2 regions of the Sporosarcina sp. Y1009 genome follow, and region 2 is predicted to be linked to the other one. Evidence: riboswitches for the same ligand, from Rfam matches in the RefSeq annotation. Region 2 holds a riboswitch; the other holds the start of a gene.

Region 1 (15,106 bases), on a different contig from region 2:
CTTATACTATTTTATATTCATTCTTCAAGAATCCTGTCATTTAGCACAACAAGCGATATGAATTGCGGAAATGACAACTCCTTCTTTTGTTAAAGCACCAGTTTACGGAAAAGCATTTCAAATAAATGTAAATTTGTGAGTTGAAGCTCAACCTATCTAACACATTATCAACCATTCTGTACTGAACCCAAAAATAGATATATCCTACGACGTATATTGTAACAGCAACTATGGGGCCAACTTATAGGAATACCCACTATTAAATGATTAACAGTTAACTCGAATCTGTAATAACCGTAACCGATTTAGAACCAGAGATCAGCGAGCATCTCCATCGATCGCTTCCTATCTTCCGGATCGTAGGCGTATGTCACAACAATCAGTTCATCGGCCCCACTACGTTCCGCAAATTCTTCCAATTTCTTACGTACTGTTTCCGGAGAACCGACCGCTTTGAGACTGAACATCGATTCCATAAGTGCCCTTTCCTGTTCTGTTCCTAATGCTTCAGGATCCACAGGTGGCTGCAATAAGCGCTGTTTTCCAGTTTGCATATCCAATAAAAATTGCTGTGTCGTGGTCCAAATTCTCTGCGCTTCCTCATCCGTTGGAGCAACAACCACGTTAATGCCAGCCATGACATAAGGTTCGGCAATTTGTGCCGTTGGTGCTGTCGATTTAAATGCCGAACGATACAGGTCAATCTTCTCTCTATAATTGTCCGGGGTAAAATGCGTGGCAATAGAAAAAGGCAAACCCAGTTGACCAGCAATCGAGGCGCCATTCACACTTGAACCTAAGACCCATATTGGTACATTCGTGCCTGTCCCTACATTAGAAGTTACAGGTACACTATGCGCCAAGCCCTCATCGCTGAACCATCCAATGAGATCATAAATAGAATTAGCAAAAGATTGTGGGTCACTACCGGAACGACTAAGTAACTGAGCAGTCTGAGCATCGGTGCCTGGAGCCCGTCCAAGTCCTAGATCAATTCTATCAGGAAACAATTGGGCAATTGTGCCAAAACTCTCGGCTACCTGGAGCGGAGCATGGTTGGGCAGCATAATACCGCCTGAGCCCACACGTATTTTTTCCGTCACCTGTGCAGCCAGTCCAATAAGGTTGGAAGTTGCCATGGATGCCAAAGTTTTCGTGTTATGGTGCTCTGCAAACCAAAGTCTCTTAAAACCAAGCTTATCTAACAGTTGAGCCGATTCTAAAGCTTGCTCCAATGCTTCCTTTATCGTTTGACCTTCTGATATACTGACTAGTTCAAGCACGTTTAATGGTATATTTTTCGTCATTTCATGCACCTCTATATTTTTTTGTATTGTCTATTCGCTTCCTACTACATATTATTGTAATAGGTAACCTTGTTCTTCTAAATTTATTAGCATGCTAATTTTATAATTATCCTTTTTATCTACTAATTTTCATAGCTTCATGGATTAGCTTTATTTTCACTTTCGAAAACGATCACGATGTTCTGGGATAGATATTTCTAAATTTCCTCGTAACGTATTTGATGCATATTCTGTACGGAAAATGCCTCTGTCCTGTAAAATCGGAACGACTAAATCAGCGAAATCTTGTAGTCCTGTTGGATACTCTTGTTTTATTAAGAGCTGATCCATTGCACCTGCTTCATACCATTCCTGAACTTCATCGGCTACTTTTTCAGCTGAACCTAAAAGTCTAGGTTTTGGTATCCTATAACCAGGCATTAAACTTTCCAATTCCCTGAACTTTTCTTCTGCTTCTTTTTCAGTTCTACCTACGATTGGATTTTCAACCACTGCAACAATAAAATCTTCCGGTGATCGCCCTTCTGCGGCTACTCGTCTTTTCAACTCTGTTGCCATTCTCACGCTTTCAGTAAGGGTATTATTATGAATAAGGGCTGCGTCCGTATACTTTGCAGCATTTTCCATCATATTGGTAGAAGTACCTGCTGTGTAAAGTACTGGTCTTCCTTGGGCTGAACGACTAATACTTAATGGACCATCTACCGAGAAGTAATTTCCTCGATAATTTAAAGCGTGCATCTTATTTGGATCCAAAAATACCCCACTTGCTTTATCGCGTATAAAAGCATCATCTTCATACGTATCCCATAATCCTAAGACAATTTCCATGAATTCCTTTTGCATGGGATATAAATCACTTTTTGACAAGTGCCCACGGCTAAAGTTAACCAGTCCCCCGGGATTTGAAGTTATTAAATTTACAGAAGCCCTTCCTTTACTAATTTTATCTAGTGATAAAATTTGTCTTGCTGCTGTATATGGATCTCCATACGAACTAGCAATTGTCGCTGAAAGACCAATGTTTTTAGTAACCATACTAAGAGCCGACATAAGACTGACACCTTCAAAAAAACTCAAGTAATGCGGAATATTCCCTGGTCCAATATGGCTCACATCGATTAAAAATAGCGTATCAAATTTTGCAGTTTCTGCGATCTTTGCCTGTTTTACATAGTGGTCAATATTTTCACTCGCATCGGCAGGCATTTCTGGATGTCTCCATCCCATATAGTTCCAGCCAACACCTTCAAGCACAGCACCTAATTTTAATTTTTTTCTATTATTCATTGAGTGAACCCTCTTTCATAGTTGTAATGATTTATTATGGAATCGTATTCTCATCTAAGAATTCTTCGGCAAGTAATTTATAAGAATCAATCATATTTCTATGAACATCAAAATATAGAGTAGAAAATACTAAGGCAACTTATTTCTACAAATATGTAAATAAAGTAGATAGTTGTAAATTATAAACTAAAGAACTTTTTCTTGAACTAAGATTGGTGCATATTTCTCTATTAAATCACGACTAACACTATAGTAACGATAAGTGCCTTCTTTTCTTACAGAGACCAAGCCAGCATCAATCAATATTTTCAAATGATGTGTTAAGGTCGAGTTGGAGTTAATTTCCAATTCATCGATCATATCCATACAAGCCATATGCGATTTGGAATCCAATATCTTCACGATTTGTAAACGAGTAGGTTCACCCAGTGCTTTATAAATTTTCACTACCATTTCATCGTTCACATCAACCACCCTTTCCACTCTTGTTTCGATGCTTATAGAAATAAGGTTATAGATTCTTCAAATCTTTGTCAACAAAATAAACTTAAATGATATTCATCCACAAGCCTTAAGTTCTCGTTCAATAATTTGGCACGGTTGTAGAAATTGAGCTTAAAAAAAGCACCTATGCAACATCGAATTCAGAACTCAATGTCGCACAGGTACTCTTCACTTTTTAATATTACGTCCCAGGAGGGATTCGAACCCCCGACCCACAGCTTAGAAGGCTGTTGCTCTATCCAGCTGAGCTACTGAGACAAGTGTTTACAACAACTGGTATTGTTGCGACAAGTTCTATTATAGGCAGGACAAAATAGAATGTCAACACTATTTTAAAACATTTTTACTTCCACAGTGTTTACCACTTCGTGATCCATATTTTTGAAGGTAACGTTTAGGTTTTCATTCCACTCGATAACTGCGTATGTAGCCTCTTTACCGCCTCTTGGCGCTATTGTGCTGCCAGGATTTACAAATAATATTCCATCTTTCATTTCAGCGCCGTATAAATGGGAATGCCCAAATATTACGATGTCGGCATCTTTTTCCTTTGCGCGGTAATACAATTCCATTAATGAACTTTTAATATTATGTTCATGGCCGTGCACAGCAAGAATTGTTTTGCCGCCCACTGATTTAAAAACTTCTTTCGGAAAATTAGAATCAAAATCGCAATTTCCCCTAACTCGATTCATCGATACCAATAGTTCGTCTTCAAACGGTAATTCGCTATCTCCGCAGTGGAAATGTGCATCAGCTGATAATGAAGAAACGGCTTTTACCGTTTCCCTGTCCCCGTGAGAATCACTCATCACAATGATTTTCATAGTTAAGAACCTACTTTCTTTATTAATTGCGGTAATTTTACTTGAAGTTTTTCAAGCGCATTTCCTCTATGAGAAATTTGCCCTTTTTCTTCTGGTGATAATTCAGCCATAGACCTTTTTTTACTCGGGACATAAAAAATCGGATCATAGCCGAATCCATTATTTCCTTGTCGTTTCGTTAAAATAGAGCCTTCACAACTTCCTGAAAATGTTTCCGTTTCAATATTTGGTCCTGCGATTGCAAGAACACATCGGAACCGCGCAGTGCGTTGGTCATTATCAATGTTAGCAAGCTCTCTAAGCGCTTTATCAATGTTTTTACTATCTGTACTGTCAGGTCCTGAGAATCGTGCAGAATAAACGCCTGGCGCCCCACCGAGCGCGTCGATTTCAAGTCCACTATCATCAGCAATAACCGTTTTACCAAGTATTTTCGCTACTGTTTCTGCTTTTAAAATTGCGTTTTCTTCAAATGTTGTTCCTGTTTCTTCAACATCAATTTCTTCTTCAATATCATTTAATGTTAATACCTTTATTCCAAGCGGTGTAAACAAGGCTTCAAAATCTTTCCCCTTACCCGTATTATTCGTCGCGATAATTACTTCTTTCATAAAACATCACCTTCGCCTTTACCAACTAACTCAGCAATTGGTCCAAGTGCTTCTTTCTGGTAACCAATAAGTTCTGCAATTCCTCTTTCCGCAAGTGACACAAGACCGTTCATTTCGTCTTTTGTAAATGTTGCTTCCTCGCCTGTCCCTTGTAATTCAACAAATGCTCCAGCACCTGTCATGACGACGTTCATATCCACAGCTGCGGATGAATCTTCGATGTAATCCAAGTCAAGAATAAGCTTGTCCTCAGTCGTTTTACCAACACTTGTCGCTGCAAGATACTGCGTAATTGGAAATTTCGCTAAGCCTTTTTCTTCATGTAGCTTTGCAAGTGCGATTGTCATGGCGACGAAAGCACCTGTAATCGATGCAGTTCTTGTCCCACCGTCAGCTTGGATCACATCACAGTCCACCCAAATTGTTCGTTCACCAATTACATCTAGGTCGACAACAGTGCGCATAGCTCGTCCAATCAGTCGTTGGATTTCCATAGTCCGACCGCCTAACTTACCACGTGTCGCTTCACGCTGCGTACGCTGCCCTGTAGCACGCGGTAACATGGAATACTCTGCCGTAACCCATCCTTTTCCACTACCTCGTAGGAAGTGCGGTACACGGTTTTCAATCGAAGCTGTACAAATTACTTTTGTGTTTCCAACGGTGATAAGCACCGAACCTTCTGGATGAATTAAATAGTCTTTTTCAATCGTTACCGGTCTAAGCTCTCCTGTTGCTCTTCCATCATATCTTGTCATTAAATAGCCTCCATAAATAATTAATCTTACCTCTATCATAACCTAATTTCATCAATACAAAAACCCGGACGTCCAAAATAGACATCCCGGGTTTTATGTTAATGTTAACTGTCGTACATCAGGATTTTCAATTCGTAACCAATCACTAACAATTGCTTGAAAAGTAGATTGTAAACCCGTCGTATAAAAAATTGGTTCAATATATTGTTTCGTTTCATTTACAAGAGAATTATCGTTTAATACACTCTCTATATCATGCACGGTTTCAACCGCAGATGAAATTACATTCACATTCGCTGGAAGACTCTTTTTAATATGTTCTTCAAGAAGTGGATAATGCGTACAACCTAAAATGGCTGTATCAAAATCATTTCCAGCTAAATCACTCAACGTTTGTTCAACGACAATGCTTGCATAATCAGTCTTGTATTGACCACTTTCTACCAGTGGAACAAATTCCGGACATGCAAGCGAAATAACCGTCGCTGTTGGGGATTGATGTGTAATTTCATTACGATATGCACCGCTCTTAATCGTTCCAGCCGTTCCTAGAACTGCAATTTTCTTCGTATCTGAAGTGGCCAACGCTGCACGTGCACCAGGCACAATAACGCCGATGACCGGAAAATCGAATAATTCGCGTACGTCATTTAACGCAACGGCTGTTGCTGTATTACAAGCTATCACAAGCATTTTAATGCCCATTCTTGAAAGTGCTGATGCCATTTCAATTGTAAACTGCCGAACTTCTTCAGCAGGACGCGGCCCATAAGGACAACGCTTATCATCTCCTATATAGATGATTGACTCATAAGGCAATTTAATTCGTAATTCTTTGACGACGGTCAGTCCGCCGACACCCGAATCGATAATTCCGATTGGTCCTTCCACTTTAATCCCTCAATCCCACTTCATCTCTTTGTGCAATTTTGTTAGCAGGTTAGAGAATTGTTTAACTTCATCTTCTTCAAAATTGGCTAACACCGAATTTAAATAATCACGCCGCTTATCAATGACCTCTTCAATCACACGTTTTCCTTCTTCAAGAAGATGGATTCTAACGACACGACGGTCTTTATCGTCACGTACTCGTTTTACAAGATTATTTTTCTCCATACGATCGACAAGATCAGTCGTCGTACTGAAGGCGAGATACATCTTATTCGACAAGTCACCAATTGTCATATCGCCGTGTTCAAACAGCCATTGTAGCGCAATGAATTGCGGTGGAGTAATTGTATAGTTTTTTAATATTTTTCTTCCGCTATGTTTAATGATTGCTGCAATATATCGAAGTTCTTTTTCCATATGGGCTACTTCTATTACATCATGCTTCTTTGATGTCTTCCGTTCCGCCAAAGCTAACCAACTCCCTGATAACAATTACTACTTCTATTGTCCCCTTTTTCTCCCGGTATGGCAACTCATTTTAACGCAAATGCAATTCACCAAGCCGTAATAACTCGATAATCGCTTGCGCTCTACCCGAAACCCCAAGCTTTTGAATCGTGTTGGAGATGTGATTTCGAACAGTCTTTTCGCTAATACCGAGCCGTCCTGCGATATCTTTTGTCGTGAAGTCATTGATGAGCAAATTGAAGATTTCTCGCTCTCTACCCGTTAGCAACGAGCGGTGTTTTGGTTCATCTGTCAAGACGCGCCCCTCCTATCCACTTTCACCTTAAAATATGTCAGTAAGGACAATGTCGTGACGGCTCTAACCCAGTTAACCGACAAAAAGCGACTTTTCTTTTTCACTCCAAGCAGTTCCTTTTCCAGTTTTACGATTAATCTGGACTAAAACACCTCTTCCCACAAAGACTATTTCACCGTTTTCATTTTTTGCCATGTAGTGAATATCTACAGAAGAATTATTAACTGCATTTGATTTAACGTAAATTTCTAGTTTTTCATTATATGTAATTGGTTTTAAGTAATCGCACTGGACATCTGCTACTACCGGTATTTTCTCACCTTTTGGATCTAGCCATTCATCCATAAACCCAATACTTTTAAAGAATTCTATTCTCGCATACTCCATATATGAAATCGTTATGGCATTGTTCACGATCCCGTACATATCGATATCTGAAAAACGGACGGTTAGCGGTGCAAAAAAAATAAATTCCTCTTTCCATGTTTCAAAATCCTCTATATAATTCGCCTTCATATTAATATTCCTCATTTCTATGTATTGATCGTCATGTTTTCATAATAACAGATAATACACAAAAAAAACCTACTTCGCATTCGTTAGCGAAGTAGGTTTATAGAATTCTCTTAGTCGACCATATGATCGCTTCCGAAGAAGTTTTTGAACATTTGAACAGATGTTGCACGGTTCATCGCTGCGATTGAAGTAGTAAGCGGAATTCCTTTAGGACATGCAACCACACAGTTTTGTGAGTTTCCACATTCTGCAATCCCACCATCAGTCATCAATGCTTCTAGTCGCTCATCTTTGTTCATAGCACCTGTTGGATGCGTATTGAATAGACGTACTTGAGAGATAAGTGCAGCTCCCATAAAGTTCGTTTGATCGTTCACGTTAGGACATGCTTCTAGACAAACACCACATGTCATACATTTTGAAAGTTCATAAGCCCATTGACGCTTGCGTTCAGGCATACGAGGTCCTTCACCAAGATCATACGTTCCATCGATTGGAACCCATGCTTTAATCTTTTTCAATGAATCAAACATCACGTTTCTATCAACGACAAGGTCGCGAACGACAGGGAATGTTTTCATCGGTTCAAGTCTAATGGGCTGTTCTAACTTATCAACTAAAGCAGTACACGATTGACGTGGACGACCGTTAATGACCATTGAACATGCACCACAAACTTCTTCTAGACATACCATTTCCCAGCTAACAGGCGTGGTTTTCTTGCCGTCAGCATTCACTGGGTTACGTTGAATTTCCATTAAACCGGAAATTACGTTCATATTGGGTCTGTAGTCAATTTCAAAGCTTTCCCAATAGGGTTTTGACTCAGCTGTATCTTGACGAAAAATCTCAAATTGAATTGTTTTTTGCGTCTCCTGCTCAGTACGTTCTTGAACTGCAGTATTTTGTTCGCTCATTATATGTCATTCTCCTTTCTAGGAAGTATAATCACGTTTACGCGGCGGGATTATGGATACGTCAATGTCTTCATAGTGAATAATTGGTGCTGACTCTCCATCAAATTTCGCCATCGTTGTTTTCATAAAGTTCTCGTCGTCACGTTCAGGGAAGTCCGGTTTATAGTGCGCACCGCGACTTTCATTACGTTGAAGTGCTCCGATAGTGATAACTCGTGCTAAGTATAACATATTCTTAAGTTGACGCGTAAAAGTTGCGCCTTGGTTTGACCATAGTTGAGTATCAGTCATATTGATATTTTCATATCTTTCAAGAAGCTCAACAATTTTTGCATCAGTTTCTTCCAGACGGTCATTATAACGAACGACTGTTACGTTGTTTGTCATCCACTCACCAAGTTCTTTATGAAGAAGGTAAGCGTTTTCCGTACCGTTCATTTTAAGGGTATCGTCCCACTTCTGTTGCTCATCTTTAATCGCCAAGTCGAATACCGATGAAGGAATTTCTTCAGCAGTTTTTTCAAGGCCTTTCATGTATTTCACGGCATTTGGTCCTGCAACCATTCCACCATAAATTGCGGATAGAAGTGAGTTAGCACCAAGACGGTTTGCACCATGTTGTGAATAATCACATTCTCCTGCTGCGAATAATCCAGGAATATTCGTCTGTTGATCATAGTCAACCCAAAGACCACCCATTGAATAGTGAACTGCCGGGAATATTTTCATCGGAACTTTACGTGGATCGTCACCAGTAAATTTCTCGTAGATTTCTATGATTCCACCAAGCTTAATGTCAAGCTCTTTTGGATCCTTATGTGAAAGATCTAGGTAAACCATGTTTTCACCATTAATACCGAGCTTTTGATTGACACAGACGTCGAAAATTTCACGTGTTGCAACATCACGCGGTACTAAGTTTCCGTATGCTGGATACTTTTCTTCCAAGAAATACCATGGTTTCCCATCTTTATATGTCCAAACTCGTCCACCTTCACCACGTGCAGATTCACTCATGAGACGAAGTTTGTCATCTCCAGGAATTGCTGTCGGATGAATTTGGATAAATTCTCCGTTTGCGTAATGTGCACCTTGTTGATAAACAATCGATGCTGCTGACCCTGTATTAATGACTGAGTTTGTTGATTTTCCGAAGATAATACCCGGTCCACCAGTAGCCATAATAACTGAATCACCTTTGAATGCTTCGATTTCCATCGTGTGCATATTCTGTGCTTTAATGCCTCGGCAAATGCCTTCGTCATCAAGAATTATACCAAGGAATTCCCAGTTTTCGTATTTTTGAACAAGTCCTTCAACTTCAAAACGTCGAACTTGTTCATCTAATGCGTATAAAAGTTGTTGTCCCGTTGTTGCACCAGCGAATGCTGTACGGTGATGTAATGTTCCTCCAAAACGTCTGAAATCCAAAAGCCCTTCTGGCGTACGGTTGAACATTACACCCATACGGTCCATTAAGTGAATAATTTCTGGAGCCGCGTCTGTCATTGCTTGTACAGGTGGTTGGTTCGCGAGAAAGTCTCCCCCGTATACAGTATCATCGAAATGGATTGCAGGTGAATCACCTTCCCCTTTCGTGTTAACTGCACCGTTAATGCCGCCCTGAGCACATACGGAGTGGGAACGTTTAACCGGAACAAGTGAAAACAGGTCAACCGCAACGCCTTCTTCAGCTGCTTTGATGGTTGCCATCAAGCCAGCAAGGCCGCCGCCGACAATAATCATTCTGCCTTTTGCCATTAATGTTTCACTCCTCAAAGTATAAATAATCTCATAAAATCCTTTTAGTTAAATCAATTTTAAGTAAATGCGAGTAAAGCTTGTACACCAATTACAGAAAGGATTATGAACACTCCAATTGTAATATAAGCCACGATTTTTTGTGCGCGCGGTGATTGTGTAATTCCCCAAGTAACTAGAAAACCCCATAGTCCGTTTGATAGATGGAATGTCGCTGCAATCACACCTGCAATATAAAATGCAAGCATAAATGGATTGTCTAAAATGTCAGCCATCATATTGAAGTCTACATCAGCGCCAAGTGCTTTTTGAATTCTAGTTTCCCAGATGTGCCATGCGATGAACACCACTAAGAATACACCAGTAACACGCTGCCAGAAGAACATCCAGTTACGGAATGTACCATACTTCTTGACGTTGCTTTTAAATGTAAATGATATGTAGACACCGTAAAACGCATGAAGCATCAATGGGATGTAGATAATGAACCATTCAAGAAAGAGCACAAATGGCAAATTCCCCATAAAATCTGATGCTGCGTTAAATGCATCAGGACCGCGTGTTGCAAAATGGTTAATAACCAAGTGTTGTACTAAAAAAAGTCCAACTGGAATAATTCCAAGCAACGAATGTAGACGACGAATGTAAAAATCCGATTCTCTTACCAAATCTTTTACCCTCCCTTATTACTGAGGACCTCAAGTACGTGTTCGACACCAAAAGTTCATGAAGAACCGTTGACCGAAACCCTCTTCATGTTACAATAATATGACATATCTATTGTACTCCTCTGTTTTGACGAGGTCAAGATGTCCTTAATTCTAACATTTCACTTTACTATCGAACTAGCATTTTTTTGGAAGGATTGTATGCAGAAAATGACAACAAATAATAGTGGTACGCCTACTCGATTCGGTTACGAGATTATACGAGACCATGTTTTGCCGAGTATCCTTGGTAAAAACGAAAGCGAAATACTCTATTGGGCTGGAAAAGAAGTCGCACGGAAATTTCCTATTTTCACCACCGACGAGATCCCAACATTTTTCATTGAAGCTGGATGGGGAACGTTAACGCTTGAAAAGCTTTCTAAAAATGAGGCGTTTTATAAACTCACAAATGATTCCTATTCATTGAAAATTCAAGAACGCACTTTTCATTTGGAGTCTGGCTTTATAGCCGAGCAATACCAGAAAGTAAATGGATTACTCACTGAATGTTTTGCCGAACAAAACCATAAAGGTGAATTTGTTAAATTTCACGTGAAATGGGACTTAAAAATGAAAATGTAATAAAATGGGGGAAGCTTCTCATTCAAGATGCTTCCCCCTTTTTAATTAGTATACTTTGGAAAGATCGAATCCTTCATGTAATACCGTTACCGCCTTTTCCATATCAGATCCTGGAATAACGACGGAAACTTTGATTTCCGATGTACTGACCATTTTTATAGGGACAGAAGCATTTCGAAGATTATCGAACATTTTGGCTGCAACCCCTGGATTCGAGACCATTCCGCTGCCGACAATCGATACTTTTGCTAATCCAACTTCGTAATCTGCTCTACGATAACCGAGTTCACTTTTATGCAATTCTAAAACATTTATCGCTTCTGCAAAGTCTTCATTTTTGATCGAAAAGGAAACAGATGGTTGTTCGCCTTCCATAATTGTTTGAACGATTATGTCAACGTTAATATGATGTTCAGCAAGTTTTGTAAAAACATTTGCTAGTGAGCCATTGTATGGAACATCGTACATCACCGTAATACGAACAATCTCTTTCTCAAAAGCGACACCACGTACAATCAGATTATTTTCCATTTCAATTTCCTCCCTAATAACAGTCCCTGAACCTTCCATATGTGCGGGTCGTACACGAAGCACTAAGTTATGATTTTTAGCAAATTCAATCGCTCTGGGATGAAGAACCCCTGCCCCTAAATTCGCAAGTTCAAGCATTTCATCATAGGATATTTCAACAAGCTTGCTGGCACTCTCAATCATTCGTGGATCTGTGGTAAAGACGCCTTCAACATCTGTATAAATGTCACAACAAGTTGCTTCGAGTGAAATTGCGATGGCAACTGCGCTTGTATCAGAACCTCCACGTCCAAGTGTCGTTAACTCATTTTGTTTATCAATTCCTTGAAACCCTGTTATGACAGCGACCCCACCACCCTCAAGTAGATTTAACACTTTTTCAGGGTTAACTTTTTCAATTCGCGCATTGCCGTGAACTGAATCGGTTTCTAGACCTGCTTGCCAACCTGTAAATGAATTCGCTGGAATACCTTTTGCTGTAATCGCCATTGCTAGTAGAGAAGCAGTCACTTGCTCCCCAGTTGATAGCAGCATATCAAGCTCTCTACGTGATGCCGTCGGGTTTAAACTGTTTGCCAATGCTACTAATGTATCCGTCGTTTTGCCCATCGCAGAAACGACCACAGCGACCTGTTTGCCTCGGCGAACTTCTTCGACAATCAATGCAGCTGCTCTTTCGATTCTTTCTTCGTTTGCGACCGATGTTCCACCAAATTTCATAACAATTCGTTCCAAAACTCCACCGTCTTTCTCCTGTACGCAAAACAGCCCTCATATGTATATGAGAGCTGATCCGATTTGAGATTCGCTAAAAAAGCGTCTCCTTCGGGATAGCTCTCCAGGTAATATTCCTGACAAATCTCCGTTTCTTCAACGAAAATCCAGTAGGTAATTGCTAACAGACAATTACACACTTCGGCAAATACACCTTTCAATTCCAGTCATTAGGCTGTCACCTTCATGGAATATACTCTTTGCATTCGCACCTCTATCCTCACTAAGAGGGGTTATTCTTTTTTGGTTGAATAAACTTCAACTAGTGAAAAAAATTCAGTGCATTCACTTTATCACACTATTTTTCACTTTGCAAATTTTTCTTGAAAATGGGTTTCAATCGATTCAGCCAACTTCTGCGGGATTCCCGCTTTTTGAAGCTCTGAAGATGATGCTTCTCGAATTTTTTTTACTGAACCAAAATGTGTGAGCAATTGCGTTTTTCTCTTTGGACCCACACCAGGAATGTCATCGAGTGCAGAAGTAATTGAATTTGCACCTCTTCGTTGTCTGTGAAAAGTAATCGCAAAACGATGCACTTCATCTTGAATACGTTGCAACAGATAAAAGGCTTCGCTGTTACTTTTCAACGGAATTTTCTCGATTGGATTCCCATAGAGCAGTTGAGATGTTTGGTGTTTATCATCCTTTGCAAGACCTGCAATTGGAATTGACAACCCCAGTTCATCTTCAATCACACTACGCGCAACTTCCATATGTCCTTTTCCACCATCAATGACGATTAAATCTGGTAATGGTAATCCTTCTTTCAATACACGAATATAACGACGACGAACAACTTCACGCATGGCACCATAATCATCATGCATAGCTGCCGTTTTCGTTTTATATTTACGATAATCTTTTCGATTAGGTTTTCCGTCAACAAACGACACCATTGCAGAAACTGGATCTGCTCCGTACGTATGCGAATTGTCAAAAGCTTCTATACGAAATGGCACCGCGATATTCATCGCTTCTCCAAGTGCTTCACATGCGCCAATTGTTCGAGATTCCTGACGTTCTATCAATTGAAACTTTTCCGACAAGGAAATCTTCGCGTTTTTGCTGGCAAGGTCTACCAGACTTTTCTTTTTTCCTCTTTGCGGGATATATACATTTACTCCCAGTAATTGATGAACGATTTGAGCATCAACTGTTGAAGGGAGTAAAACTTCTTTTGGTTTTATATGATTCGACTTGGCATAAAATTGACCAATAAATGTCAGCATTTCCTGATCTGGATCTTGATAAAGCGGAAAAATAGAAACATCGCGTTCTATTAACTTCCCTTGCCGCACAAAAAACACTTGGACACACATCCATCCATTGTCTACCGCATAGCCAAAAATATCTCGATCCGTAAAATCATTCATGGTCATCGTTTGTTTTTCCATAACCATTTCAATGTTTGTAATTTGATCTCGAAATTCTTTCGCACGTTCAAATTCAAGTGCTTCTGCAGCTGCAGTCATTTTTCCAGTTAATTCTTTTTTCACTTCTTTATATCCACCGTTTAAAAAACGGGTTATATTCAAAATCATATCTTTATAAGCGTCATCTTCAACTTCGTTAATACAAGGTGCAAGACATTGTCCTAGATGGTAGTACAAACATGCACGGTTAGGTAAAACTTCACATTTTCGATATGGATAAATTCGATCCAGAAGTTTTTTCGTTTCAGTGGCTGCGAAAGCATTTGGATAGGGTCCAAAGTACTTTCCTTTATCTTTTTTAACAGTCCTTGTGATAATTAATTTCGGATGTTTTTCAGACGTTATTTTTAAGTATGGATAAGATTTATCATCTTTTAACATAATGTTGTATTTAGGGTCATATTGCTTGATTAAATTTAGTTCCAGGATGAGCGCTTCTATATCTGATGTCGTAATAATTGTCTCAAAATCAACAATTTCAGCCACCAGTCGCTGTGTTTTTCCGTCGTGACTACCTGTAAAGTAACTACGGACACGTTGTTTTAGCACTTTTGCTTTTCCAACGTAAATAACCGTGCCTTGTCGATCCTTCATTAAATAACAACCAGGATGATCAGGCAAGATGGCCAGTTTTTCTTTTATATAGTCATTCATTCTAATTTCACCTACTAAAAAACTGGGAACCTATAGAGGAACCCAGTTTTGAATACTTGTTACGCGTGTTTTTCGATCAGTTGAGCAAGGGCTTCTTTTGGTTGGAAACCAACAACTTTGTCAACCATTTCTCCGTCTTTGAATAGAAGAAGTGTTGGAATTGACATGATGCCGTATTTGCTTGCCGTTCCTTGGTTTTCATCTACGTCTACTTTAACAATTTTTGCTTTACCTTCAATTTCTCCATCAAGTTCCTCAAGAACTGGAGCAATCA
Region 2 (15,106 bases):
AAGTTGCGTGAATGCCCCGTCTTCAAAGGATACACATGAATGGTTGGAAGCAGCAATTAGTCGAAAATATCCTGCTCAACCTTTTGATATCAAATACATTGATATTGATTCTACAATTGAGAATGATCGTCAAAATGAAGTGGCTGAAAAAGTTCGCAATGACGAATATTTCTATCCACTCGTTATGATTAACGATGAGATGATCGGCGAAGGTCATATCCAATTAAAACCGGTTTTTAATGCACTAGAAAAGCATGGGTATGAGGCTCTGTAATTGAGAAAGCGTTGAGAGCGAACTTAGAGTTTCTCATTAAATACGCTGCGGCGCTAGGGAAAGATTGAACTGTATCTTTCCGCACTTTGTGGATGCCTCCCACGATAAGCTTGGTAGAAGATCACTACCAATCTTATCGCTCCGGCTACCACTGGCAAGGCGCCTACGCTGGATTCTTTTTGTAGATTATTGCCGTTTCTATTATGGAAACGGCAATTTGATTTAGTTAATAACGATTACTAAATTAGAGTTCTATCTAGATTAGTGCAGCTGATCTAACTTTCTTAATACAGTGAAATCAATGGATCCTATAACAAGTATTGCTTGAATAATGGGTTGTTCTAGTAATCGTAATAGTTTCGATTCTTTCTTTCAGTAACAAAAAAGTATGGAGGGAGTGTACCAATCCCGTTCATACTTTTTTTCGTTCTATTTTTTTAGCCATTATGACGCTTGTACATCCACAGTACGCCTGATTTTAGTAATCGTGCGATGCGACCTGTTACGGTGCGATCTGCAAGGTAAGCGAAGCCTTGTTTTTTTCCAAGTGAACCTAGGAATCCTTTTAACTTAATTTCCGGTATTTTTTCTGGAAGTGGTTCTTCATTCCACACCAGTCTTAGGATTTTAACAATTTGTTCTGCTTGCTCTTCTGCGACTTGTGCACTTGGTGCGTAAGGTAAATCTGCGCAATCCCCAGCGACATAAACATCTGAATAAGTTGGTAATTGGTGGTACTTATTTAACGCTAAGCGACCAGAATTACCTTTTTCTGTATTAATATTTTGAACCGGAGTAACTGGGCGAATCCCAGCTGTCCAAACAACTGCATCCACTGGAATCGTCTCTTCGTGATTATAAAGGACATCCGGACCTACTTCGGTAATATTTGACTCTGCGACGACATCTACATCGTGTTCGTCAAACCAACCTTTTACATAATTACTTAAACGTTCCGGGAAATCTCTTAAAATACGTGGACTGCGGTCAAACAACTTGATCTTTAAATCGGGTCTACTTTCACGAAGTTCACTCGCGAGTTCAATACCACTCAAGCCAGCACCGATAATTCCAACCGTTGCTCCGCCACCCAGACCCAATAGTTTTTCGTAAGTAATTCGCGACTTGCCGATTGTTTGGATACTATATGTATGTTCTGCAGCACCTGGTACATCATGATAGTTATCCATACAGCCGAGGCCAATCACTAGTTCATCGTATGTAATGGTTTGTCCATCATCCAGATAGACACTTTTTTCATCTGGAGAAATTTCAATAATCTCACCTTCAACGACTTTTAACTGATTGTGAGCAGGTAAGGGTACACGTACAACAGAATCTGATACTGTCCCAGCAGCTAGTGCATAAAACTCCGTTTTCAAACTGTGAAACGGCGTACGATCGACAAGCGTGATTTCAATATCGTTCGGTAAATCTTTTGTTAACAGACGTAATAAAATCCGCATATTACCATATCCTGCACCTAGTAATACAAGTTTTCTCATAGTTTTCTCCTTTGTAACCCAATTTCCGATGGTTTCTCATTTTGATTATAGCATTTTACGACATGCTTCTCAATAAGGCAGAGAAATTGACGAATGTCCCATAAAGTAGTAGGATTCCTAATAGTGAGGTGATCTACGTGAATCCGATAGTAGAATTTTGCATGAGTAATCTTGCAAATGGTTCACATAAAACTTTAGAAAAACTAGAGCTAGATCCCAACCTCGATGTTCTCGAATATGGTTGTTTAAGCTACTGTACAATATGCGCTGAATCGCTTTATGCATTGGTCAACGGTGAAATTGTAGAAGCCGATACATCTGAGGAACTGACGGAGCGTATCTATCAATTTATAGAAGAAAATCCGCTCTTTTAGAAGGACTCAAGTTCGCCAAAACAGTTAACTTTCCGTAATTAACGGAAAGTTTTTTTATTATAGATTCCATTCTGCAAGTGATTTCAGAAGATATGTCGGCTTTTTATCTTTACTTAGTACTTCTTCTCTCGAAGAAATTCCGCCCTCCACAAAAACTGTGTCGATGCCGTAATCGATTCCGGCTAAAATATCTGTATCATAATTATCCCCAACCATGACCATTTCATCTTTACGATAGCCTTTTTCTTCGCTAATAAAAGCTAACATATGTGGTTCTGGTTTTCCAAGGTAAATGGGTGTAACCCCCGTTGTATATTCCACAAGTTTGACGAGAGAACCTGTTCCAGGTAACAGACCTCTTTCTGTAGGAATTGCTTTATCCGCATTCGTTGCGATAAACTTCGCACCTGAACGTATCGCCAAAGCAACATCCGTAAATTTCGCGTAATTCACTTCACGGTCTAGTCCTACTATGACAACGTCTGGTTTTTCATTTACGATTTTAAAACCTTCCGATACTAATGCATCATGTAGGCCCTTTTCTCCAATAATCTGGATGGATGCGCCATCATAATGTGCTTTGCAATATTTTGCAGCAACGATGGCAGATGAAACAATATTCTCTTCATGAGTTTTCACGCCAAAAGCAGCAAGTTTTTCTTTAACTTGCCCAGGTGTCGCTGATGAATTATTCGTTATGTAATAAGGTTCGATTCCCTGTTCCTGTAAACTTGAGATTAAAGATACTGCTTCTGGGATCGGTTCTGTTCCATGATAAACTGTCCCGTCTAAATCTAGACATACCACATTATATTTTCTCATTTGTTTTCCTCCACTGGTAAAAATGCAGATACTGGGCCGAGCTCGTGTTCAAGATAATGCCGAACTTTTACTGGAAATTCTAACAGTGCATTCATTGATTCGTTTAATACATCTACAACTTCTGCGGTATTGACATTACTAAAATCCCTTACAATCATCTTGCGGAGTGCAATAACTTCTTTTAATGGTTGAGACATTTCCGTCGTGATGACTTTCTCATCTTCCATAATGTCGATAATATCATCATAACCACCAGGATCACGCATGATAAATCCATCAATCATTGAGTTCCCTACATCGATAATAGACTCTATTACCACATGACTAAGACGAGCAACTGCAAGCGCGTGTATTAAATCCCCACTCCATTCTTTTTCTTCACTATATAGGCCCAATAATTCATCCATATGCGCCAATCTATTTTCAATCAACTTTCGATCAACAAAATACATACGATTACCCCTCTCAAATTAATTCAATCTCTAATTCCATTCTACCATATTCGGACATCAAAAAAGAAAGCCTCTGTATTAACCATTAAGATCTCTACAAAAGCCTTCTTACTTATTAAAGTTAATTTGTTTTTTTAACTTTACTCTTTTTCTTCAGCACAAAATGTGCACAACCAAAATTACAATACTCATAAAGATAATCTTGTAGGGTACTGATCTTCGTTTCATACGTGGCTTTTTGATTTCGATCTTCAAAAAATCCTTTTAACCGAAGTTGACCGTAACCCCAATCACCAAGTATGTAATCATATTTTTGCAACACTTCACTATAGCGTGCTAAGAGAGCCTCTTCTTGAAAACCATCTCGGAAATCTGTGATGATTTCATATTCCCAATTTTCAAGTGTTATCATTTATCAATTCACCGCCACTCAGCTTTGCAGTGCTTTTTCAAGTGTCTCTTCACCTAAACGCTGTCTTTCTTTTGCTGCTGCGTTCACTTGTTCATCTGCATGGTAACTAGAACGAACGAGCGGCCCAGCTTCACAGTGTGAGAAACCTTTTGACATTGCAATTTTTCTTAATCTCCCAAATTCCTGTGGTGTATAATACTTTTGAACAACTAAATGTTTCTTTGTTGGTTGTAAGTATTGACCTATTGTCATGATATCTACATTATTTGCTCTTAAATCATCCATCGTCTCAAGAATTTCTTCATTTGTTTCTCCAAGACCAAGCATTAATGAAGATTTCGTTGGAATGTCAGGGTACAACTCATTCGCACGTCTTAGTAATTCTAATGATCGATCATAGGTTGCACGCGCTCGAACTCTAGGTGTTAAACGGCGTACCGTTTCAATATTATGGTTTAATATATCTGGTTTAGCATCCATCAGTCGCTCTAGATTTTCAAAAACGCCGCCCATATCTGAAGGTAGAACCTCGATTGTTGTGAAAGGGTTCTTCCTGCGAATTGCACGAATTGTTTCAGCAAAAACAGCAGAACCGCCGTCTTTTTGATCATCACGTGCAACAGCTGTGACAACAACATGTTTTAAATTCATCAGTTGCACTGAATCCGCAACTCGTTCTGGTTCAGCAAGATCCAACTCATTAGGAAGTCCTGTGTTAACTGCGCAGAAACGACAAGCACGTGTGCAAGTTGCTCCTAAAATCATGAAAGTAGCCGTGCGACGTTCTCCCCAACATTCATGGATGTTCGGACAACGGGCTTCTTCACAAACCGTATTTAGATTTTGTTCTCGCATTAACTTCTTAAGTCCTCTGTAGTTTTCATTGGTATTTAGTTTAATATTTAGCCATTCAGGTTTTCTTAAATGCTCGGATTTTCTCCCGCGTACAGGTTTACAGGTCACGATTACAACTCCATTCTATACATTTCAGATGAAGGATTCATTTAATTAGCACATTTTATTGACTATTTTAAATGTATCACATTTGTACTACTCAAACAACTATCATAATTAATAATAATCCTATGAATGACCTATGTATTTTTCAAGATTGAACTTTTTCCACTACAAAGTTATCTTACCTTTCTAATCAATTGAAAAAAGTACAGGCAACTCCACAAAATGAGGAGCTGACCATACTTTGTCTTAATGTCCGCCTAGGTACGCATCTTTAATTTCATCGCTAGCATGTAATTCTTCCGGCGTGCCTGATAAAATGACCTTGCCTGTTTCAATCACATAGGCTCTATCCGCTACTGAAAGGGCCATATTTGCATTTTGTTCGACAAGTAGAATCGTCGTCTCGTGATTAATTTCCTTAATCACTTTGAATATCGTTTGTACCATTAATGGTGCTAACCCCATTGAAGGTTCATCTAATAAAAGGAGTTTTGGTTTCGCCATAATGGCTCTACCCATCGCTAGCATTTGTTGTTCCCCACCTGACAGTGTCCCAGCAGATTGTTTACGCCGTTCATAGAGTCGAGGAAAAGTCTCATATACTTTTTCGTAACTCTGTTTAATCTCCTCTTTATCTTTTCTGAGAAAAGCCCCTAATTCAATGTTCTCCTCTACACTCATTTCTGCAAAAACGCGTCTTCCTTCTGGAACTTGGGTTATGCCTGCTTTTACAATATCTTGAGCAGCTTTACCCGCGATCGATTTGTTCATATATTCAATCGTTCCTAGTTTTGGTTTTAATAAGCCAGATAACGTTTTTAAAAGTGTACTTTTGCCTGCGCCATTTGCACCGATTAGTGTAACAATCTCACCTTCATTGACCTCTAGTGAAACACCCTTTAGCGCATGAATACTACCGTAATAAACATTTAAATTCTCAATTTTAAGCATGCTCATCGTGAACTTCCTCCCCTAGATAAGCTTTAATTACGTCGGGATTCCTTCGAATTTCTTCGGGCAATCCCTCAGCAAGAAGAACACCATGATCCAACACATAAATCCGCTCACAGATCCCCATGACTAGATTCATATCATGTTCGATCAATAAAATCGTTAAGTTAAATTTTTCTCGAACGAAAGCGATTAACTCCATGAGTTCCTTTGTTTCTTGAGGATTCATCCCTGCAGCTGGTTCATCGAGTAGTAATAATTCGGGTCCCGTAGCTAACGCTCTCGCTATTTCAAGCCTGCGTTGTTTCCCGTACGCCAAGTTTTTTGCGTCTTCATCTTTATATTGTTCTAAGCCAAATATCTCTAAAAGTTCCATTGCTTTCTTTTCCATCTCATGTTCACCCGAAAAGTACGATGGAAGACGAAGAACAGAACTTAGTACCGAATGCTTTGCTAATGTATGGTAAGCAACTTTTACATTATCTAGAACAGACAACTCGTTGAACAATCGAATATTCTGGAACGTTCTGCTAATCCCTCTACGGGTAACTTGGTAGGGTGCCATTCCATTAATTCGTTGCCCTTTTAATAAAATTTCACCCTCCGTCGGTTTATAAACACCTGTCAATAAGTTGAAACTAGTTGTTTTACCCGCGCCATTAGGGCCAATTAAACCCACAAGCTCCCCTTGGTTTATTTCTAAATTAAATTTTGAAACAGCTTTCAGCCCGCCAAACTGAATGCCTACGTTATCCACTTTAAGCAAAGGGCTACTCGGCATGGCTTTTGCCTCCTTTTGAACCTTTCCATAATTTGAAGTAATCCGTTATTTCCATAGTGCCCATTAACCCCTTAGGACGATAGAGCATAACTGTAATCAGGACGAGACTATAAATGATCATTCGCGTTTCTGGATAAGATTGTAAGAATGTAGAAACGATTGTCAATAAAATCGTAGCAACAATCGCACCCGATAAACTACCAAGTCCCCCTAATACAACATAAATTAAAATATCAATTGACTTTAAAAATCCGAAGTTCACAGGCTGAATAATATAAAAGTTATGTGCATATAATGCCCCTGCGATTCCTGCAAAGAATGCGCCAATAGCAAATGCCAATACCTTATAATAGGTCGTATTGATCCCCATAGCATCTGCTGCGATTTCATTTTCTCGAACCGAAATACATGCACGACCATGCCTAGAATTTGTAAAATTGATAATGACAACCAACGTAATCAAAAGGCAAACAAAAGTGTAGGTCCATGTCGTTAAATGAGTCACCTGCATTCCTGCCGCTCCACCTACATAATCAATATTTAAAAACACAATCCGTATGATTTCTGCAAATCCAAGTGTCGCAATCGCCAAATAATCTCCTCTTAATCGTAAGGTTGGAATACCAATGATCAACCCCGCGATTGTCGCAATAATTCCCGCTGCTAAAATCGCAACTGGAAATGGCAATTGCAATTTCATCGTTACGATTGCCGATATATAAGCACCAACCGCTAAAAATCCGGCATGTCCTAACGAAAACTGCCCTGTTATACCAATTATTAAATGCAAACTAACGGCAAGCATAATATTTATGGACATAAATATGATTGTATTCAAATAGAAATTATTCAACAAACCCGTAGAAATTAGGATTTGAACAATTACATATGCAGCTAAAGCTGAACCTAGAAACACCCAAAATTGTTTCGACTTTTTCATAACTAGTCTCACCTACACTTTCTCTCGTGTATTCTTACCAAATATTCCTGATGGTTTGAAAATGAGAATTAAGATTAAAATAACAAATGCAGCTGCATCTCTCCATAAGGATCCGCCCACCCCACTAACAATCGTTTCTACAACACCGAGGACAAGCCCTCCGACCATAGCGCCTGGAATAATACCAATTCCACCAAGAACCGCTGCAACGAATGCCTTCAAGCCAGGAATAATTCCCATTAAAGGATCAATCTTTGTGTAGTAAATCCCAAAAATCACACCCGCCGCACCAGCTAGAGCTGAACCAATCGCAAACGTTGCAGAAATTGTGTTGTCTACATTAATCCCCATAAGCTTTGCTGCTTCAGCATCATAAGAAACGGCACGCATTGCTTTTCCAATTTTTGTTTTATGCACGATAAATTGAAGGATAATCATCAGGACAATAGTAACTGAAAGAATTAGTATCGCCTGGCTACTAATTTGTGCGCCAAAAATGGTATATGATTTATTTGCTAAGACTGCGGGATAGGCTTCTGGTTGTGCACCGCGCATATAAATAACGCCATTTTGAATTAGGAGCGACACCCCAATCGCCGTTATTAATGCCGCAATTCTCGTCGCATTACGTAATCTTTTGTAAGCTATTCTTTCAATGACAACGCCAATAATCGCACAAGAAGTCATGGATATCAGAAGAGCAGGTAAAAAACCGAGCCCCCAACCGGCAATTGAAAAATAACCAATAAAGGCACCAAGCATAAAAATCTCTCCATGGGCAAAGTTAATGAGTTTAATAATTCCATAAACCATCGTATAACCTAAAGCAATCAATGCATAAATGCTTCCAACTGAAATCCCGTTAATTAATTGCTGTAACCACTCCATAAATTATCAACTCCTTTTTAAGCATTCACAGTAAACCCATTGTAAAAATAAATGGGAGAAGGATACTATCCCTCCTCCCATTTTATATCCGATCCAATAAATTAAGGATTGACCTTCGTATTAAAAACTGTCTCTCCGTCTACATATTCTAATATTGTAGCCGACTTAACAGGATGATGATTTTCATCTACTGTGTACAATCCAGTAACAAGTTCGAGATCCTTAGTTTCTGCTAATGCTTTTTGAATATCTTCCGAATCTGAACTACCAGCACGCTTAATTGCATCAGCTAAGAGATAGACTGTATCATAGCCAAGTGCATTAAAGGAATCTGGTAGTTTACTATACTTCTCTTCGAATTTATCATTAAAGTTTTGGATTTTTCCGTCCGGATCTTCAGCAGAATAGTGATTCGTTGTAAATGTATTATTCAATGCTTCCGCACCAGCTAACTCGAGTAATACCGGAGAATCCCAACCATCTGCGCCCATTAGTGGTACTGTAATTCCCATTTCACGAGCTTGTTTAACGATCAAGCCAACTTCTTCATAGTACCCAGGAATGAAAATAAATTCCGGATTTGCTGCTTTGATACGAGTAAGTGTGGAGCGGAAATCGGAATCTTTCGCAATGTAAGATTCGCTAGCTACAATTTTTCCACCTGCTGCTTCAAAGTCTGTTTTAAAGGAAGCTGCAAGGCCTTTTGAGTAGTCACTTGCATTATCGGAATAGATAGCTACATTTTTAACTTTTAAATCGTTTGCAGCAAAGTTTGCTGCAACTGTTCCTTGGAAAGGGTCAATAAAAGATGTACGGAAAACAAATTCATTGACTGTGCCATCATCTTGTACAGTTACACTTGGGCTAGTCCCAGATGGACTGATGATCGGCGTCTTATTTTTATTTGCAATTTCAGCTTGCGCAACAGTTGCACCACTTGTCGCCGCTCCAATAATGGCAACCACTTTATCTTGGTCTATTAACTTAATTGCTGCACTTGTTGCCTCAGCATTATCAGACTTGTTATCTACTTTTATAATTTCGATTTTCTTCCCATCAATTCCACCTGCCGCATTAATCTCTTCAACAGCTAGATCGATTCCGTCAGCTTCTGAGGTTCCATAAGAAGCCACATTACCAGACAACTCCAAGTTAACACCAATTTTAATCGTGTCTCCATCACTCGAACTGTCTTCTCCACATGCTGCTAAAACCCCGACTGCAAGTGTTAATGAAGCGAATACCCCTACAAGTTTTTTCAATTTCATTGATAGTCCCCCTTTTCATCTCAAATTAGTCGATATTCCTAGAATGAAAACTTCCCCAAATACCTACTAACATAATAGAAGATTCCGCCAATTCAACTTATAGTTTGCTATGTATCTATAAAACTATGAGAGGAAAGTGTCGGCATGTACAGTCTTCAGATATATCAGATATCTGAATATCAAGCATATACTGTTATCTAACTATTGTCAAAACAATTTTTAAAAACTATATATACATAATAAAAAAGCGATAAAAATCATCGCTTTTCCATTCTATCAATATGCCATTAACTCTGTTACACTAACGTTCTTTTTGTTTTTATCGTCCAAGTCGAAAACAATATTGCAAGAATAATAATTACACCTATTAGACCCAACCAAACGGAACCTGTTAGGCCTAAAATAATATAACCAGCTGCTGCTATCGCAGCTGAAATTAGTGCATAAGGTAATTGTGTGGTTACGTGATCAATGATGTTACTCCCCGCTCCAGTGGAAGACAGAATTGTCGTATCTGAAATCGGTGAACAATGATCTCCAAAAACTGCGCCGGCAAGAACTGCAGCAAGTGCAGGTAATAATAATTCCGGAGATGCATCCAACATAATTTGCCCCGCGATAGGAAGTAGTATACCAAAAGACCCCCACGACGTTCCTGTCGAGAATGCCATCAAGCCAGCAAGAACAAACATTATTACAGGCAGGAATGCGATCGGAAGATTTGCTTTACTAACAACATCAGATAAGTATAGACCCGTATCCAATCCTTCTATTATATAGGTAAGGCCCCATGCCAAAACCAATATTAAAATCGCTGGCATCATAGCATTTAATCCACTTACGACTGCACGCCACATTAAGGAAAGCGTTGCAGTCTCATTTCGCTTCATTTGCAGTACATATAAAATACCTGCTACTACAGTTCCGGATAGTCCACCAATCAGTAACGATAATGGAACATCTGTATTTTCAAAGATTGTCCAAATACTCGCTTCCAGTCCTTGTGCAATACTCGCTTCATAGCCCGTCCAAATCATCGCCGCGAATATGACTACAACTAACGTTAAAATAGGCCCTATAAGATCGAAAACTTTCCCATGTGAATGGACAGGAAAGTCTTCTTTTAATTGTCCCGGTATTTCCTTATTCGGATTAAAAAGTTGACCTGTTTCACTAGCAAGTTTTTCATGTTTTTTCATTTCAAAGAAATCAATATTTGTCCATGCAAAGAAAAATACCATCGCAAGTGTTGACACAACATAAAAATTCATGGGTGCCATTAATATAAAAGCAGAAAGTGGTGAATAACTAACCGCCGCAGCCCCTCCAAAAATAATCCCAAGCAACCCAATGATATAAGCACCCCAACTTGAAATTGGCGATACGACACAAACAGGTGCTGAAGTTGAATCGATAAAATACGCTAATTTAGCACGAGAAATTTTGTGTTTGTCCGTAATGGGCCGTGAAATTTGGCCGACTGCAAGTGCATTAAAGTAATCGTCAACAAAAATGGCAATTCCTAGACAGACTGTCAGTAACTTTGCGCCCCTCTTTGTTTTAATACGATGCACAGCCCAGTCGGCAAATGCTATACTCCCGCCTGATAAACTTACAAAGGCAGTAATGACGCCAAGTAGTAATATAAATAGCATAATATTTATATTTCCCGTATTTATTGTACTCGAATCCCAATCCCAAAACGATACCGTTATCGCTCTCCACAATGCGCCTAGAGATTCACTTGGTGAAAATGCAGCCACTAAAATTGCGCCTACAATAATTCCCGATCCAAGTGATAGTAAAACCCTCCGCGTAATAAGCACCATGACAATGGCTATTATCGGTGGGATAATTGATACCCATGTTCCATCCATTCTTAAATCCTCCATTTTGGTAAGGTAGGGATATTCAGGAAATTAAAAACCGGTCCTTGTGCATACGAGATGCATGAGGAACCGGCTTTTCTACTTTATCGTTTTGTTGGATAACTAAGTTGATTATCAAACGCACGATTTGTAGCTCATCATACGCGCATTCGCAGTATGACAGTGCCATCCCTTTTCGGAATGACCCCAGCTTAATCGGCTTGACAACCACATTAAACTTCGGCAAAGCTTCCTTTTACACACGGTCTACGAATGTCTATCTCGCGTGTGTTACTCTTAAGCAATGCAGCCTCTACCCTATCGATATTTTTTTCTACAGCTAATCTTAACATGATTCGCTCTCTTTTTCAACCGTACCCTTTACTCACCTTTTGGAAGCTCAATCGGAACTTCGAATTGGGCTGCACCACCAGCGTCGCCTGAACTGAAAATATGTGGAACTGCGCCTTGTACTAAACCAATTGCAACTGGAATTTTTTGTTCAACAACAGCTGTTTTCGTTGCCAGGGGCACGATGATCTCAACGTTTACGCGTATTATAATATTCACTTCAATATAGGCATTATTGATGCCAAACGGTTCTATGGATGCTACTACATTTGCTTGCACGTCCCCAATCACGTGAAAGCGAATTGGAATTCTAGGGCCTAGATTTCCTAGTAATGGAACCCCTGTCGCCTGCCCAATTGGCAAGAAAAAGACAACGCCACCTTGATCTTCCATCTTCACTGGATCATATTCTATGTCGTCAGACGGCAACATATCAAGGTTTCCTGCTTCTACTTGCGCCAAGTGCATCTCAACTAGATTTCTCGTATCGGCTAATACTCTATTAATAATCTCCGTATTGAATTTAGTTGTCACCATATTTGATGTATCCGTAGGGACATGTTCAATGATGTCATTGACGTCTAGGATATTTGCAACCCTTGTACTGATCGCCTGATTAATGACGTGTGCCGCAATTTTTGTCGTTTGCCTTTCTGCATATCGAACATAAGTTGGCGTGAGTCTCGCATTAACCACAAAGAAGAAGAAAACAATGGCAGCTAAGATCGCTGGAATTAATAGCGGAACCAGTTTGCGCTTTCGGCGCTTAGATCTTCGTCCTACCTGTCCTTGGAATTTCAAAACGACTCCTCCTGCTATAGATTATGCTCAGGAGGAGCCGTTGATTCTTCGAAATATTTCCGGCCATAGTCACTTGCAATATCTCTTATTAATTCGGGCATATAATACTCTTTTTTCGCATGTTGTAAAGACGGAAAAAAGAAGCCGAATGTGAACATATCAAGCGTTGCCAATGTATACATCTCACCCGGAACAACTTCACGATTTCCTGCAAAAAGTTTTCCGTGCCTATTTTTATATAGTCGTTCATAGAGCATCGCGCCCATAAGCGCACCACGGAATCCTAATCCCTTCACTGTTATCTTCGGCCAGTCTTCATTCAACGATAACTCATGGATTTCGATCAATTCCGTTCCTTCAAGTGATATCAAGCAGACATTTATCGGGTGTGGCAGTAAAGAATGCATATCTTCTTTCGTAACCCAACCGCTGTCAAGACTTCCAAGAAATATTCCCGCGTTAAACATGGCACAATCTGCTTTTGTATAATCAATTAAAGCACGACCGAAAAAAGCAGAGAGCGCACTCGGCGCAAATAGATTTTGCTTTAACAGACTCGGATTGTAAAAGAGTTTTTCTTGCATTGCCTGTTTTCCAAGATCCAGTACGGTATTTAGACTTTGTACATCTTCATCGCTAACGGGTAGTGATTCTGAAGGATATAGGGTTGCACGCATATCATCGATTCGTTTGTTCACTTCATCGAACTCGATTGTCACATGCCCTGTATAGTCCCCGTACTTCCCTGTTGCAGCCAATAGCGTATTCCCGACAAACTCTCCATCTGTAAAGAGATGATGCGTATGCGCGCCCAATATGACATGAATGAGCGGACATGCTTCTGCTAGCTTTTGATCTTCGGAGAGCCCCATATGCGAGAGACAAATAAGTATATCTGTCTTCGAAGCAATTTTCTCAGCGATTTCGATTAACTTTTCTCGCGGGGGTACTATGTCCCATCCCAGAGTTGCATAAAACTGGGTATATAACGCCGTTGCACCGATAACGCCTATTTTCGTGCCTGTTTTCGTTTTATAAATCTGATGATCAATTGCCCAATGCGGAAACTCCCCATTCGTATCCATCAAATTTCCGAGAATAACATCAAATTCAGCATCGACATATAGCGAGGATAGGGCTTCTTTCGACATCGTTATGCCTTCATTATTCCCAATTGTCACCGCGTCATATCCCGCTTCATTGAGCAGTTGGATATTCCCTTTTCCTTTAGTTCCTTCTGTAAAGGGATGCGACCGATCTACATGATCACCAATATCGAAGAGTAAGAATGCATCTCCTGCGGCTTCATGCGCTTGTCTTCTCTCAATAAGCAGCCGGTTAATTTGAGGCCAATTTTCGAAATGACTATGAATATCGTTTGTATGATAAATATGTATGGTTTCCATTATGCGCCCTCCAATTTATCAACCCCAAATTCCGTCAATAATTGAACGGATACCAAGTAAGAGAAGTATAATTCGTAAAGCAAAAACGAGTGTTTCCGATTTCATTTTCTGGTTTAACTTTGCTCCTAGCTTCGCACCAATATACGCTGCTGGAATAACCGGTATCGTGTATAACCACGGAACGTTGCCCAGGGAAATATGCGTAATCGAATTGACGATCGCCGATAAGAAAACCATGAACATCGACGTCCCCACAGCAACATGAGGTGGAAATAAAAACAGTAAAATCATAGCAGGAACAATAATCGAGCCGCCGCCAATTCCGAATACCCCTGATGCGAACCCAACACCGAACGTTAATAGTAAGGCAAACCAAACGGGATAGCCATATGTATAAGACTTACCAAAGTTGTCAGTAAATGTACGTGTTTTTCCGCGTTTAACAAACCAACTAACCGGCTTCAAATAATTACGCAAAAGTAGGAGAAGCGATATTAATATAAGTAAAATGCCAAAGTATAAATTAAACGATGGGAGATCTAGCCTTTTATTGACAAAGGCACCGATAAGCGTCCCCGGAATACTTCCCGCAAAGAAGATGAGACCACTACGAATGTCTACTGTTTTTGTCTTCAGGTTAGAAAGTGTTGAACCTAACCCTGTAAAAATCATCATGACGACTGATAAACCAACGACAGTTTGAGGCGTGATTCCGTCAATCCAACCAAGGTTTATCCCGACAAAGAGGGTTGCTGGGACAAGTATAATCCCACCGCCGAGACCAACAAGTGCTCCTATAATTCCTGATGCTAAAGCAATTATCGCTAATAGTATAAATTCCATTACCATTCTCCTTCAAACAAGCCGAGCTGTTTCGGCGTCAAATTATCATATGTAAGATTCATTTTTCTTTGAAACTGTTTTGCATTTTGTGCTGCATGTTTTCCTGAGTTATTATTAAATATCACAAAAACTTCAGCTGTATCTTCCTTCAGCTTATTCACAGCTGTTTTGATCTCATCGAGTTCTTCTTCAATGTAATTATAGAGATAA

The links. A riboswitch is a leader RNA that binds a small molecule or an ion and turns the genes downstream of it on or off. The one in region 2 is predicted to bind lysine.
Region 1: another riboswitch for lysine. It lies ahead of AC25Y1_RS17400 (aspartate kinase); the one in region 2 lies ahead of AC25Y1_RS16370 (Na+/H+ antiporter NhaC family protein).

The regions. Positions count from the first base shown of each region.
Region 1 is NZ_JBYHFO010000020.1:39,262-54,367, forward strand. It holds gene AC25Y1_RS17325 (LLM class flavin-dependent oxidoreductase) at 306-1,307, opposite strand; gene AC25Y1_RS17330 (NtaA/DmoA family FMN-dependent monooxygenase) at 1,464-2,597, opposite strand; gene AC25Y1_RS17335 (ArsR/SmtB family transcription factor) at 2,784-3,050, opposite strand; tRNA gene AC25Y1_RS17340 (tRNA-Arg) at 3,286-3,359, opposite strand; gene AC25Y1_RS17345 (metallophosphoesterase) at 3,434-3,928, opposite strand; gene AC25Y1_RS17350 (XTP/dITP diphosphatase) at 3,931-4,539, opposite strand; gene rph (ribonuclease PH) at 4,536-5,297, opposite strand; gene racE (glutamate racemase) at 5,391-6,188, opposite strand; gene AC25Y1_RS17365 (MarR family winged helix-turn-helix transcriptional regulator) at 6,198-6,605, opposite strand; gene AC25Y1_RS17370 (helix-turn-helix domain-containing protein) at 6,727-6,951, opposite strand; gene AC25Y1_RS17375 (acyl-CoA thioesterase) at 7,024-7,467, opposite strand; gene sdhB (succinate dehydrogenase iron-sulfur subunit) at 7,578-8,384, opposite strand; gene sdhA (succinate dehydrogenase flavoprotein subunit) at 8,403-10,145, opposite strand; gene AC25Y1_RS17390 (succinate dehydrogenase cytochrome b558 subunit) at 10,205-10,813, opposite strand; gene AC25Y1_RS17395 (YslB family protein) at 11,024-11,437, shown strand; gene AC25Y1_RS17400 (aspartate kinase) at 11,483-12,703, opposite strand; lysine riboswitch at 12,792-12,967, opposite strand; gene uvrC (excinuclease ABC subunit UvrC) at 13,048-14,832, opposite strand; gene trxA (thioredoxin) at 14,892-15,106, opposite strand, start outside.
Region 2 is NZ_JBYHFO010000017.1:28,331-43,436, forward strand. It holds gene AC25Y1_RS16310 (YuzD family protein) at 1-274, shown strand, start outside; gene AC25Y1_RS16315 (NAD(P)/FAD-dependent oxidoreductase) at 712-1,779, opposite strand; gene AC25Y1_RS16320 (YuzB family protein) at 1,917-2,153, shown strand; gene AC25Y1_RS16325 (TIGR01457 family HAD-type hydrolase) at 2,211-2,975, opposite strand; gene AC25Y1_RS16330 (DUF86 domain-containing protein) at 2,972-3,427, opposite strand; gene AC25Y1_RS16335 (YutD family protein) at 3,549-3,839, opposite strand; gene lipA (lipoyl synthase) at 3,858-4,805, opposite strand; gene AC25Y1_RS16345 (ABC transporter ATP-binding protein) at 5,046-5,750, opposite strand; gene AC25Y1_RS16350 (ABC transporter ATP-binding protein) at 5,743-6,531, opposite strand; gene AC25Y1_RS16355 (branched-chain amino acid ABC transporter permease) at 6,521-7,471, opposite strand; gene AC25Y1_RS16360 (branched-chain amino acid ABC transporter permease) at 7,484-8,359, opposite strand; gene AC25Y1_RS16365 (ABC transporter substrate-binding protein) at 8,461-9,627, opposite strand; gene AC25Y1_RS16370 (Na+/H+ antiporter NhaC family protein) at 9,924-11,504, opposite strand; lysine riboswitch at 11,639-11,819, opposite strand; gene yunB (sporulation protein YunB) at 11,877-12,647, opposite strand; gene AC25Y1_RS16380 (bifunctional metallophosphatase/5'-nucleotidase) at 12,662-14,053, opposite strand; gene AC25Y1_RS16385 (sulfite exporter TauE/SafE family protein) at 14,072-14,896, opposite strand; gene AC25Y1_RS16390 (DUF72 domain-containing protein) at 14,896-15,106, opposite strand, start outside.